Regions from separate parts of the Bradyrhizobium sp. i1.15.2 genome, predicted to be linked through region 1. Evidence: predicted binding sites of a transcription regulator. Region 1 holds the regulator's gene; the other holds the start of a gene.
What was found. The regulator PhoB, encoded in region 1, activates phosphate uptake and scavenging genes when phosphate is short. The targets are predictions, from matches to a motif close to TGTCATNNANCTGTCAT.
Positions count from the first base shown of each region.

Region 2: the regulator PhoB is predicted to act here: its motif matches at 3,789-3,805, upstream of phnF (phosphonate metabolism transcriptional regulator PhnF).

Region 1 is NZ_JBEPRQ010000001.1:487,325-493,190, forward strand. It holds gene ABIB80_RS02370 (aspartate aminotransferase family protein) at 1-708, opposite strand, end outside; gene ABIB80_RS02375 (GcrA family cell cycle regulator) at 1,164-1,676, shown strand; gene phoB (phosphate regulon transcriptional regulator PhoB) at 1,896-2,603, opposite strand; gene phoU (phosphate signaling complex protein PhoU) at 2,627-3,343, opposite strand; gene pstB (phosphate ABC transporter ATP-binding protein PstB) at 3,355-4,176, opposite strand; gene pstA (phosphate ABC transporter permease PstA) at 4,173-5,018, opposite strand; gene pstC (phosphate ABC transporter permease subunit PstC) at 5,023-5,866, opposite strand, start outside.
Region 2 is NZ_JBEPRQ010000001.1:304,962-310,827, reverse strand. It holds gene phnC (phosphonate ABC transporter ATP-binding protein) at 1-109, shown strand, start outside; gene phnD (phosphonate ABC transporter substrate-binding protein) at 173-1,108, shown strand; gene phnE (phosphonate ABC transporter, permease protein PhnE) at 1,185-2,069, shown strand; gene phnE (phosphonate ABC transporter, permease protein PhnE) at 2,066-2,914, shown strand; gene phnF (phosphonate metabolism transcriptional regulator PhnF) at 3,024-3,755, opposite strand; gene phnG (phosphonate C-P lyase system protein PhnG) at 3,926-4,339, shown strand; gene phnH (phosphonate C-P lyase system protein PhnH) at 4,344-4,952, shown strand; gene ABIB80_RS01500 (carbon-phosphorus lyase complex subunit) at 4,955-5,866, shown strand, end outside.

The DNA.
Region 1 (5,866 bases):
AAGGCGGCGGTACGCGAACAGATCGCCGGTGCGGCCCATGCCGGTCTGCACCTCGTCGAAGGCGAGCAACAGGCCGCGCTCGTCGCAGAGCTGGCGCAACGCCCTCAGGAAGGCAGGCGTTGCCGAACGCACACCGCCCTCGCCCTGGATCGGCTCGATCAGGATGCCGGCGGTCTGCGGACCGATCGCCTTTTTCACTGCCTCGAGATCGCCATGCGCAACCTGGTCGAAGCCCTCCATGGGTGGGCCGAAACCTTCGAGATATTTTGCCGAACCCGTCGCGGCCAGCGTCGCCAGCGTGCGGCCATGGAAGGCGCCTTCGAAGGTGATCATGCGATAGCGGTCTGGATGGCCCTTCGCGGCGTGATAGCGGCGCACGACCTTGATCACGCATTCCAGCGCTTCGGCGCCGGAATTGCAGAAGAACACGAAGTCCGCGAAACTTTCATTGCACAGGCGCGCGGCAAGCTTTTCGCCGTCCGGGCTCTGGAACAGGTTCGACATGTGCCAGAGCTTCGTGGCCTGTTCCTGCAACGCCGCGACCAGCGCCGGATGGGCATGGCCGAGCGCATTCACCGCCACCCCGGAGGTGAAATCGAGATAGCGCTCGCCATTGGTCGCGATCAGCCAGCAGCCTTCGCCACGCTCGAAACCGAGGTCGGACCTGGCGAAAACGGGGAGCAAATGCGGCGCTGCGCTGTTAGTCATGACGGTCACTTGAATGTTGCGGACGGTGTAAGCGTGCATTACGCAACGCACCATCGACCGGCCCGGAAAACGAAACGTGCCGCCTCTTGAGGGCGGCACGTGCGACTATCTTAGGCCTGGTGAAACGGGTGTCAATGCCGCCCGGAAAGCCTCGCGAAACGCTGAATCCGTAGTCTTGCGGTGCCGATTTTGCGGGATTTAGCCACGGAACATGTGGAAGCGAGTCGGCGGACTCTTGCGCGGGAGTCACGCCATATTGTAGCGTTTGGATTGTCAGATACGACATCTCGTGCAGTGGTTCTGATCTTTAAGTCCTTATGTACCGGCGTAAACGTTCGGGCGTTCAAGACGCGCCCGGCGAGCCTTAAGGGATTCTGGCGGCACGGGTTTTTGAAGGCTTAGGCATTCGCTGCGAGGCCCCAGGATGGCTGGCGCGCAGCGAGGGAAAGGGTGCAATGACGGTTTTGACCTGGTCCGATGATCGCGTCGAGCAGCTGAAAAAGCTCTGGGAGGCCGGACTTTCGGCCAGCCAGATCGCGGCGGAGCTCGGCAATGTGACCCGCAATGCCGTGATCGGCAAAGTGCACAGGCTCGGTCTTTCGGGCCGCGCCAAGAGCCCATCATCGGCAGCGCCCCGGCCGCGCAAGGCGCGCCCCGCGCAGCACATGATGCGGGTGAGCCGCCCGATCTCGCGCGGCAACACCGCGCTGGCGCAGGCCTTCGAGGTCGAGGCTGAGCCGGATCCGGTCACCTACGACAACGTGGTGCCGATGAGCCAGCGGCTGTCGCTGCTCGAATTGAACGAGGCGACCTGCCACTGGCCGGTCGGCGATCCCTCGAGCCCGGACTTCTTCTTCTGCGGTGGACGGGCGCTGTCCGGCCTGCCCTATTGCGCCCAGCACTCGCGTGTTGCGTACCAGCCGGCGTCGGATCGGCGCCGCGCACCGGTGAAGCCGGGTCCGCGGTAATCAGGGCAAGTCGTCGCGCAAAGACAGTTCAATAATTTCAGTGTCGTCCTGGCGAAAGCCAGGACCCATACTCCGAGCACGCAGTAGTCGTGCGAAAGGGGTAACTCTGAGTCTTCGCCAAACCACTCCCTGTGGTTATGGGTCCCGGATCAGCGCTCGCTTGTCCGGGACGACATCGGAGAATGCAGGGACAGCTCGCCAACAAACAAGCCTGCAACCCTACACCTGCTCCGCCTTCGCAAACCGATCATCCAGCGCGTAGCCGGCGCCGCGGACGGTGCGGATCGGGTCTTGCTCGCGGCCGAGATTGAGCAGCTTGCGCAGGCGGCCGATATGCACGTCGACGGTACGCTCGTCGATATAGATGTCGCGGCCCCAGACGCTGTCGAGCAGTTGCTCGCGCGAGAACACCCGGCCCGGATGCTCCAGGAAGAACTCCAGCAGGCGATATTCGGTCGGACCGAGATCGATCGGCCGGCCCGATCGCGCCACGCGGCGCTTGTCACGGTCGAGCTCGATGTCGCCAAAAGCAAGCACGGTGGCGAGCCGCTCCGGGCTTGCACGCCGCAGCAGGCCCTTCACGCGTGCCAGCAGCTCCGGCACCGAGAACGGCTTGACGATGTAATCGTCGGCGCCGGTCGCAAGACCCCGCACCCGCTCGCTCTCCTCACCGCGCGCGGTGAGCATGATGATCGGGAGCTGCTTGGTCTCGGGACGGGTGCGAAGCCGCCGGCACAATTCGATGCCTGACAGGCCCGGCAGCATCCAGTCGAGCACGATCAGATCGGGGATGTGCTCCTTGAGGCGGGTGTCGGCGTCGTCGCCGCGCATCACCGTCTCGACGTCATAGCCGTCGCCTTCGAGGTTGTAGCGGAGAAGCTCGGTCAGGGCTTCCTCGTCCTCAACCACCATAATGCGTGCGCCCATCGCGTCGTCGCTCCCTTAAGTCTTCAGGTGTTCGGTACCGTGTTGGCGAAGGTCGTCATGTCGCCCTTCGGCCGCTTGTCGGTGATCGCCTGGCCCTCGATCATGTAGAACACGGTCTCGGCGATGTTGGTGGCGTGGTCGCCGATCCGCTCGATGTTCTTGGCGCAGAACATCAGGTGAATACAGAACGAGATGTTGCGCGGATCCTCCATCATGTAGGTGAGGAGCTCGCGGAACAGCGAGGTGCAGATGGCGTCGACTTCCTCGTCGCCCTTCCACACCGCCATCGCCGCCGGCAAATCATGCGCGGCATAGGCGTCCAGCACCGACTTGACCTGCTGCTGCACGAGGTCGGTCATGTGCTCGAGGCCGCGGAACAGCTTGAGCGGATGGAAGTCCGTCTCCAGCGCCGCGACGCGCTTGCCCATGTTCTTGGCGAGGTCGCCGATGCGCTCGAGATCGGTCGCGACGCGCATGGCGCCGACGATCTCGCGCAGATCGACCGCCATCGGCTGGCGGCGGGCGATGGTGAGCACCGCACGCTCCTCGATGCGCTTCTGCAGCGCGTCGAGCTCGGTGTCGATGGCGACGACGCGCTGGCCGAGCGGGACGTCGCGGCGGATCAGCGCGTCGACGGACTCGACGATCATGCGCTCGGCGATGCCGCCCATCTCGGCGACCAGGCGGGTGAGTTCCTGGAGGTCGGTGTCGAAAGCCTTTGCGGTATGTTCGGAAGCCATGTCGCGTCTCCTCAGCCGAACCGGCCGGTGATGTAATCCTGCGTGCGCCGGTCGGTCGGCGACGTGAAGATCTTGCTGGTGTCGTCGAACTCGATCAGCTCGCCGAGATACATGAAGGCGGTCTTGTCGGAGACGCGCGCCGCCTGCTGCATGTTGTGGGTGACGATCGCGATCGTGTAATCCTCGGACAGCTCCTGGATCAGCTCCTCGACCTTGGCGGTCGAGATCGGGTCGAGCGCCGAACAGGGTTCGTCGAACAGGATCACCTCGGGCCGCACCGCGACGGTGCGGGCGATGCAGAGGCGCTGCTGCTGGCCGCCGGAGAGCGACAGGCCGGAGGCGTTGAGCTTGTCCTTGACCTCGTTCCACAGCGCGCCGCCGCGCAGCGCCTTCTCGACGCGGCCGTCCATTTCGGACTTCGAGATCTTCTCATACAGGCGGATGCCGAACGCGATGTTCTCGTAGATCGTCATCGGGAACGGCGTCGGCTTCTGGAACACCATGCCGACGCGGGCGCGCAGCAAATTGAGGTCCAGCTTGCCGTCGAGGATGTTGGTCTGGTCGAGCATCAGCTGACCAGTGGCGCGCTGGCCGGGATAGAGGTCGTACATCCGGTTGAAGATGCGCAGCAGGGTCGACTTGCCGCAGCCCGACGGACCGATGAACGCCGTGACGCGATTGGCGCCCAGCGTCAGGTTGATGTTCTTCAGCGCGTGGTGCTCGCCGTAATAGAAGTTCAGGTTGCGCACGGTCACCTTCGGGGGCGCCTCCGGCAGCACCGGCGCGTGGGGCAGCCCACCGGCCGCGCTCATCGATACGGAAAGATCACTCATTTTGCGGTCCTCTCGGCGCCAAGGATGCGCGCGCCAATATTAAGGGCAAGAACGGTCAGGGTGATGAGCAGCGCCCCGCTCCAGGCCAATTGCTTCCAATAGGCATAGGGGCTCTGCACGAAGTTGTTGATGGTGACAGGCAGGTTCGCCATCGTCTTATTCAGGCCGAGGCTGAAGAACTGGTTCGACAGCGCGGTGAACAGCAGCGGCGCAGTTTCACCGGCGACGCGAGCGGTTGCGAGCAGCACGCCGGTGATGAGGCCGGAGCGCGCGGCGCGATAAGCGATCCGCTTGATCACCAGCGAACGCGGCAGGCCGAGCGCCGAGGCCGCCTCGCGCAGCGCGTTCGGCACCAGCAGCAGCATGTCCTCGGTCGTGCGCAGCACCACCGGGATCACGATGACCGCGAGCGCGAGCGAGCCTGCGATCGCCGAGAAGCCGCGCATCGGCACCACCACCGCGCCGTAGATGAACAGGCCGATGATGATCGAGGGCGCCGAGAGCAGGATGTCGTTGATGAAGCGGATCACCGAGGTCAGCCGGTCATTGCGGCCGTATTCGGCGAGATAGGTGCCGGCGAACATGCCGAGCGGCGCGCCAATGCCGACGCCGATCACGGTCATGATCAGCGAGCCGACGATGGCGTTGAGCAGGCCGCCCTCGTTCGATCCGGGAGGCGGCGTGTTCTCGGTGAACAGCTGGACATTGAGTCCCGCCAGTCCATTGTAGAGCAGCGTGATCAGGATCAGCGCGAGCCAGGTGACGCCGAAGGCCGTTGCGGCGATGCAGAGCCCGCGAACGACGATGTCCTTGCGGCGGCGGCGTGAATAGATCGGATTCATGGCGCTAGTTCCCCGCCTTCTTTTCCAGCCGCATCAGCATCAGCCGCGCCGCTGCGAGCACGAAGAAGGTCAGCACGAACAGCAGGAGGCCGAGCAGGATCAGGCCGGACTGGTGCAGGCCGTCGCTCTCGGCGAACTCGGATGCGATCGCCGCCGAGATCGTGGTGCCGGGGGCGAAGATCGAGGACGAGATCCGGAACGAGTTGCCGATGATGAAGGTCACCGCCATGGTCTCGCCGAGCGCCCGGCCCAGCGCCAGCATGACGCCACCGATGACGCCGACGCGGGTGTAGGGGATCACCACGCTGCGGACGACTTCCCAGGTGGTGCAGCCGACGCCGTAGGCGGCTTCCTTCAGCACCGGAGGCACGGTCTTGAACACGTCGACTGAGATCGAGGTGATGAAGGGCAGCACCATGATGGCGAGGATCAGCGCGGCATTGAACAGGCTGAGATAGGACGGGGGACCTGCGAAGATCGCGCCCAGCACGGGCACGCCGTCGAAGATCTTGATCATGAAGGGCTGGAACGTGTTGGCGAGGAACGGACCCAACACGAAGAAGCCCCACATGCCGTAGATGATCGAGGGGATGCCGGCGAGCAGCTCGATCGCCATGCCGATCGGGCGGCGCAGCCATTGCGGGCAGAGCTCGGTGAGGAAGATCGCAATGCCGAGACCCACGGGAATGGCGATCAGCATCGCGATGAAGGAGGTGACGAGCGTGCCGTACATTGGCCCGAGCGCGCCGAGCACCGGCGGATCGGCCGACGGCGCCCAGCGCTGCGTCCACAGGAACGAGACCCCGAATTCCTTCATCGCCGGGAAGGCGCCGACGATCAGCGAAATG
Region 2 (5,866 bases), 180 kb from region 1:
GCACGTTGCGCGCGAGCTCTACGATCTCGAAGCCGCCGATGTCATGGGCGGCACGCCTGCACCGGTGCGACAAGGCATTCCGGCGCTTGGAACGGCGGCCGCCGCCTGAGCTGCGCCGCTTCAGGACTCACCAGTTTTGCGTCAACCGACCTCAACCAATGAAGAGGCTATCATGATTACTCGCAGATTGATTCTTGCCGGCGCCGCCGCGCTCGCGTTCACGGCTTCCGCGTCCGCCGAAGACTGGAAGGCCAAATATCCCGAGCTGACCTTCGCGGTCATTCCGGCGGAAAACGCCTCGGGCGTCACCGAGCGCTGGGCGCCGTTCATGAGCTATCTCTCCAAGGAACTGGGCGTGAAAGTCACGCTGCGCATCGCCAACGACTACGCTGCCGTGATCGAAGGCCAGCGCGCCGGCAACATCCACATCGCGAGCTACGGCTCTGCCTCGTTCGCCCGCGCCCGCCTGACCGGCGTCAAGACCGACGCCTTCGCCAACGACATCAATTCCGACGGCTCGACCGGCTACTACTCGGTGTTCTTCGTCAAGACGAGCAGCCCCTACAAGAGCATCGACCAGCTCAAAGGCAAGAACCTCGGCCTGGTCGACCCGAACTCGACCTCCGGCAACAACGTGCCGCGCTTCGAGCTCGACAAGATGGGCATCGCGGATGCCGACACCTATTTCAGCAAGGTCGTCTTCACCGGCAGCCATGAGAACGCGATCCTGGCGCTGGCGCAGGGCACTGTCGACGTTGCCGCCAACCAGTGGACCAGCGATGACGATTCGACGCTGGCGCAGATGCTGACCAAGGGCATGCTGAAGAATGCCGACGGCTCGGCGATGAAGAAGGACGATTTCCGCATCATCCACAAATCGGCGCCCATCATCAACGGCCCCTATGCCTACAATTCCGACCTGCCGGAAGAGGCCAAGGCCGCCATCGCCAAGGCGTTCTTCGACGCGCCGGCCAAGGACAAGGCGGCCTTCGATCGCCTCCAGGACGGCCAGAAGAAGGGTTTTCATCCCGCGACCACCAAGGATTGGGATGGCACGATCGAGCTGATCAAGTTCGTCGATGCGCTGCGTAAGAAGAAGGCGTCCTGAGTATCGGGACGATGCCACTGGAGCCGGGTCGATGGACCCGGCTCTTTCTCTTTGATCGACCACCTTTCCTGATCAGATGACCGTCGCGGTTTCGATCCTTCCCGAGCAGCAGCTCGCCGTGCTCAACGCCGCCTATCGCCAGGCGGTCGCGCGCAGGCGGCTCCGACTCCTGTTTGGAGCCGTGATCTTCGCCGCTGCACTGTGTCTGGCCGCGTTCGGCGCCGAAGTGAATCTGCGCACGCTGTTCACCCATTACGGCAACTTCATCAGCTATTTCGACCGCATCCTTACACTCGACAACGGACAGCGGGTCTGGACCGATGTCGGCGAGTGGCTGTGGGGCTGGCGCAAATGGCTGAAGATGCTGGGCGAGACCGTGCTGATCTCCTATGTCGGCACGTTGATCGGCGCGGTTTTTGCATTTTGCCTCAACTTCTTCGCTGCTGAAAACACCTCGCCCGCGCCCTGGCTGCGTTTCACGGTGCGGCGCCTGCTCGAATTCGCCCGCACGGTGCCCGGCATCGTGTTTGCGCTGATCTTCGTGATCGCCTTCGGTCTCGGTCCGATGGCGGGTGTGCTCGCAATTGCGATTCACTCCACCGGCGCGCTCGGCAAGCTGTTCTCGGAGATCGTCGAGAACGCCGACATGAAGCCGGTCGAAGGCGTTCGCTCGACCGGCGCAAGCTGGCTCTCCTGTATGCGCTTCGCCATCCTGCCGCAGGTCATGGCAGGCTATGCCAGCTACGCGCTGCTGCGTTTCGAGATCAACGTCCGCGAGGCCTCCGTGATGGGCTTTGTCGGTGCCGGTGGCATCGGCCAGGAGCTCGTCGTCGCCATCCGCAAGTTCTACTACTCCGACGTCAGCGCGATCCTGCTCACCATCATCGTCACGGTCTTCATCATCGACATCAGCACCGGCTGGCTGCGCGGCCGCCTGTTCGGCAAGGAGGCGCGGACGTGACGGGACCGCAGGAGACCGATACCGCGGCGCTTCGCGCGCGCTATCCTGACGTGTTCGACCGGCCGGCCTCGGCGCGGCTCGCCATGCCGGCGATGATCGTCGCGGCGCTCGCGATCCTGATTTACGGCCTCGTCGATCTCGACTTCTCGCCGTCGCGGTTCGTCGCGGGCCTCAACCAGCTCGGCTGGATCAGCCTGATGATGATCCCGCCGGATCCCGGCTCGTCGCTGCCGGTCTATCTGAAGGCGCTGGGCGAGACGCTGTCGATCGCGCTGCTCGGCACGACGCTCGCCGCGCTGTTCGCACTGCCGGTCAGTCTTCTTGCCGCCCGTAATGTCGTGCCGTCGAGCATTTTGCGCTTCCCGATTCGACGTTTCCTGGATTCGATCCGCGGCGTCGACACGCTGATCTGGGCGCTGGTATGGATCAACGTAGTCGGGCTCGGCCCGTTTGCCGGCGTGCTCGCCATTGCCGTGTCGGATTTCGGCGCGTTTGGAAAACTGTTCTCGGAGGCGATCGAGGGCGCCGACCAGAAGCAGGTCGAGGGCATCCGCGCCTCCGGCGGCAGTGCGCTGCACGAGATCCGCTTCGGTCTGCTGCCGCAGGTTTTGCCCGTGATCGCCGGCCAAGTGCTCTATTTCATCGAGTCGAACACGCGTTCGGCTACCATCATCGGAATCGTCGGTGCCGGCGGCATCGGCCTCCAGCTCGCCGAGCAGATCCGCGTGCTGGAATGGCAGAAAGTGTCGTTCCTGATCCTGATGATCCTGGTCGCGGTCGCCGCGATCGATTTCGTTTCGGGCAAATTGCGGTTTGCGATTATTGGGCGAAGGGCGGTGGCCTGATCACCGATTTCGTAGGGTGGGCAAAGCGAAGCGTGCGCACCACTTCAATCGCGACGTTGGATAGATGGTGGGCACGGCGCAAGCGCGCCTTTGCCCACCCTACGATTCTTCACCCGTTCTCCACCAGAAATTCCACCCGCTCCGCGGCAAAGCGCGAATGCTTGGTCACCAGCGGCTTGCCGTCGAGATCGTGGTCGGTGGCATCGACCACCAGGATCGGTCGTCCCAGCGCCAGATCGAGCCGCGCGGCGTCGGTGGCGTCGACAATGCCGGCGGTGATCCGGGTCGCGCCGCGGCGATAGTCGCGGACGCCGTAATGCTCGAGCAATTTCGTCATCGAGCGGGTGGCAGCAAAGACGTCGCCCGCACCCGGGAACAGCTGCGCCGACAGCCACGTCGTGGAGACGCAGATCGGCGTGCGGTCGGCGAGGCGCATCGCCTCGATCCGCACCAACGGTGCGCCGGCCTTCAATCCAAGTTCCCGCGCGAGTTCGCGGGTCGCGACATCATCGGACGCTTCGATCAAGCGGCCATGCGGTTCGCGGCCGTCCGCGCCGACGATCTCGGAGAAACGGGTCCGCGAGCGCAGTGGATAAGCGAGCTTCTGCGCCTCGACATAGGTTCCGCTGCCGCGTTCGGCCCGCACGATGCCGCGCTCGGCAAGCGCGGCCAGCGCGCGTCGCACGGTGTGGCGGTTCACGCGATAGGTTTCGGCGATCTCCACCTCGCCCGGCAGCTTGTCGCCGGCCGCAAAGCGGCCGTCGGCGATGCCGCGCTCGATGCCGTCGGCAACGAGGCGCCACAACGCCACGCCGGAGGAGGCTGTGTCCTGCATGCTCATGTGGCTCGGAAGCTACTCCAGAAATCACGCCTTTGTCACGAAACAGTCATGGCGCTCCCGTATGAAGTTGTCTAGTATCATAGACAACTTGGATTCGGCAAGTTCTGCAGAAAGTTTCGGTGGATCTGGTGACCCAGCACAACAATCAGCAAGCCCAGCGCAAGGCCGCAATGGCCGTGCTGGCGCACGCGGAGGCGGGCGAGATCGCCGCTCGCCTCCGCGCTCTCGCTTTGCCGGCGCATCAGGATCTGCGCGCGCCGGAAAACGGCCTCGTCATGCTGCGCGGCCGGGTCGGCGGCGACGGTGCGCCATTCAATCTCGGCGAAGCGACGGTGTCGCGGGCTGCGGTGCGGCTTGCGAGCGGCGAGGTCGGTTTCGGTTACACGCTCGGTCGCGACGGTGAGAAGGCGCGGCTGATTGCGCTGTGCGATGCGCTGGTGCAGTCCAGCGATTTCAGTGGCGCGGTGGAGCGGGACATCATCGCGCCGTTGCGCGTGCAGCTGATGGTCAGGCGTAAACAGGCTGCGGCCGAGACCGCCGCGACGAAAGTTGATTTCTACACCATGGTGCGCGGTGAGGGGTGAGATCATGACCACGATTGCGGAACTGCCGCCGGGGTTCGCCGATAAGGTGCTGTCGGCGCAATCGACCTTTCGCTCGGTCATGGACGCGATGGCGCGGCCGGGGTCGGTCCAGCGCATCGTGCCGACATCAGGCGCGCCTCATGTGATGATGCGCGGCACGGCCGCGATCGCGCTGACGCTGTTCGATCACGACACGCCGCTCTGGCTCGATGCGCGCATGTCGGAAAGCACCGACGTGACAAAATGGCTGAAGTTCCACACGGGCGCGCCGGTGGTGCAGGATTCCTCGATCGTCAGCTTCGCGCTGATCAGCGAAGGCGGGGCGCTGCCTTCGCTCGAGCGCTTCGCGCTCGGCACCAGCGAATATCCGGACCGGTCGACCACGCTGATCCTTCAGGTCGAGAGCCTGCATTCGGGGCGCAGCTTCGAGCTGCGCGGTCCCGGCATCGACGGCGTCGCGACGCTCAAGGCCTCGATCAAGCCGTTCGACCTGTTCGAGCGACTTCGTATTAACGAAGCGCTGTTTCCGCGCGGCATCGATGTGGTCCTGGTCGCGGATGATGCCGTGGTTGCGGTCCCGCGCACCACGCGCGTCGTGAGCAAGGGAAGCTAAGCATGTATGTCGCAGTCAAAGGCGGCGAACGCGCCATCGAGAACGCCCATCGCCTGCTCGCCAGTGCGCGGCGCGGCGATCAAGGCGTGCCGGAAATTTCCCTCGACCAGATTTCGGAGCAGCTTGGCCTCGCCGTGGACCGCGTCATGAGCGAAGGCTCGCTCTATGACCGCGAGCTCGCGGCGCTCGCGATCAAGCAGGCGCGCGGCGATTTGATCGAGGCGATCTTCCTGATCCGCGCCTTCCGCGCCACGCTGCCGCGCTTCGGCGCGAGCGAGCCGGTCGAGACCGGCGCGATGCGGGTGCAGCGGCGGGTGTCCTCGACCTTCAAGGACATTCCCGGCGGCCAGATTCTCGGCCCGACCTTCGACTATACCCACCGCCTGCTCGATCCCTCGCTCGCCGAAGGTTTTGTGCCGGAGGCGCCGGCGACGGCCGAAGCCTCCACGGTGCCCACGCCGCGGGTGACGGATATTCTCGGCCGCGACGGCCTGATCGAGCCCTCGCCGCAGGCCGAAGAGGGCGTCAACGTCGGCGACCTCACCCGCGAGCCGCTGAATTTCCCGGCGGACCGCGACCTGCGCCTGCAAAATCTCGCGCGTGGCGACGAAGGGTTTCTGCTGGCGATGGGCTATTCCACCCAGCGCGGCTACGGCCGCAACCATCCCTTCGCCGGCGAAATCCGCTTCGGCGAGGTCGATGTCGAATTTTCGGCGGAAGACGTCGGCTTCGCCGTGCCGCTCGGCTCGATCGAGCTCACCGAGTGTCAGATGGTCAACCAGTTCAAGGGCTCCGCGACGGAGGCGCCGTGCTTCACCCGCGGCTATGGCCTCGCCTTTGGCCAGAGCGAGCGCAAGACCATGTCGATGGCGCTGGTCGACCGCGCGTTGCGCGCGCGCGAGCTCGGCGAAGAG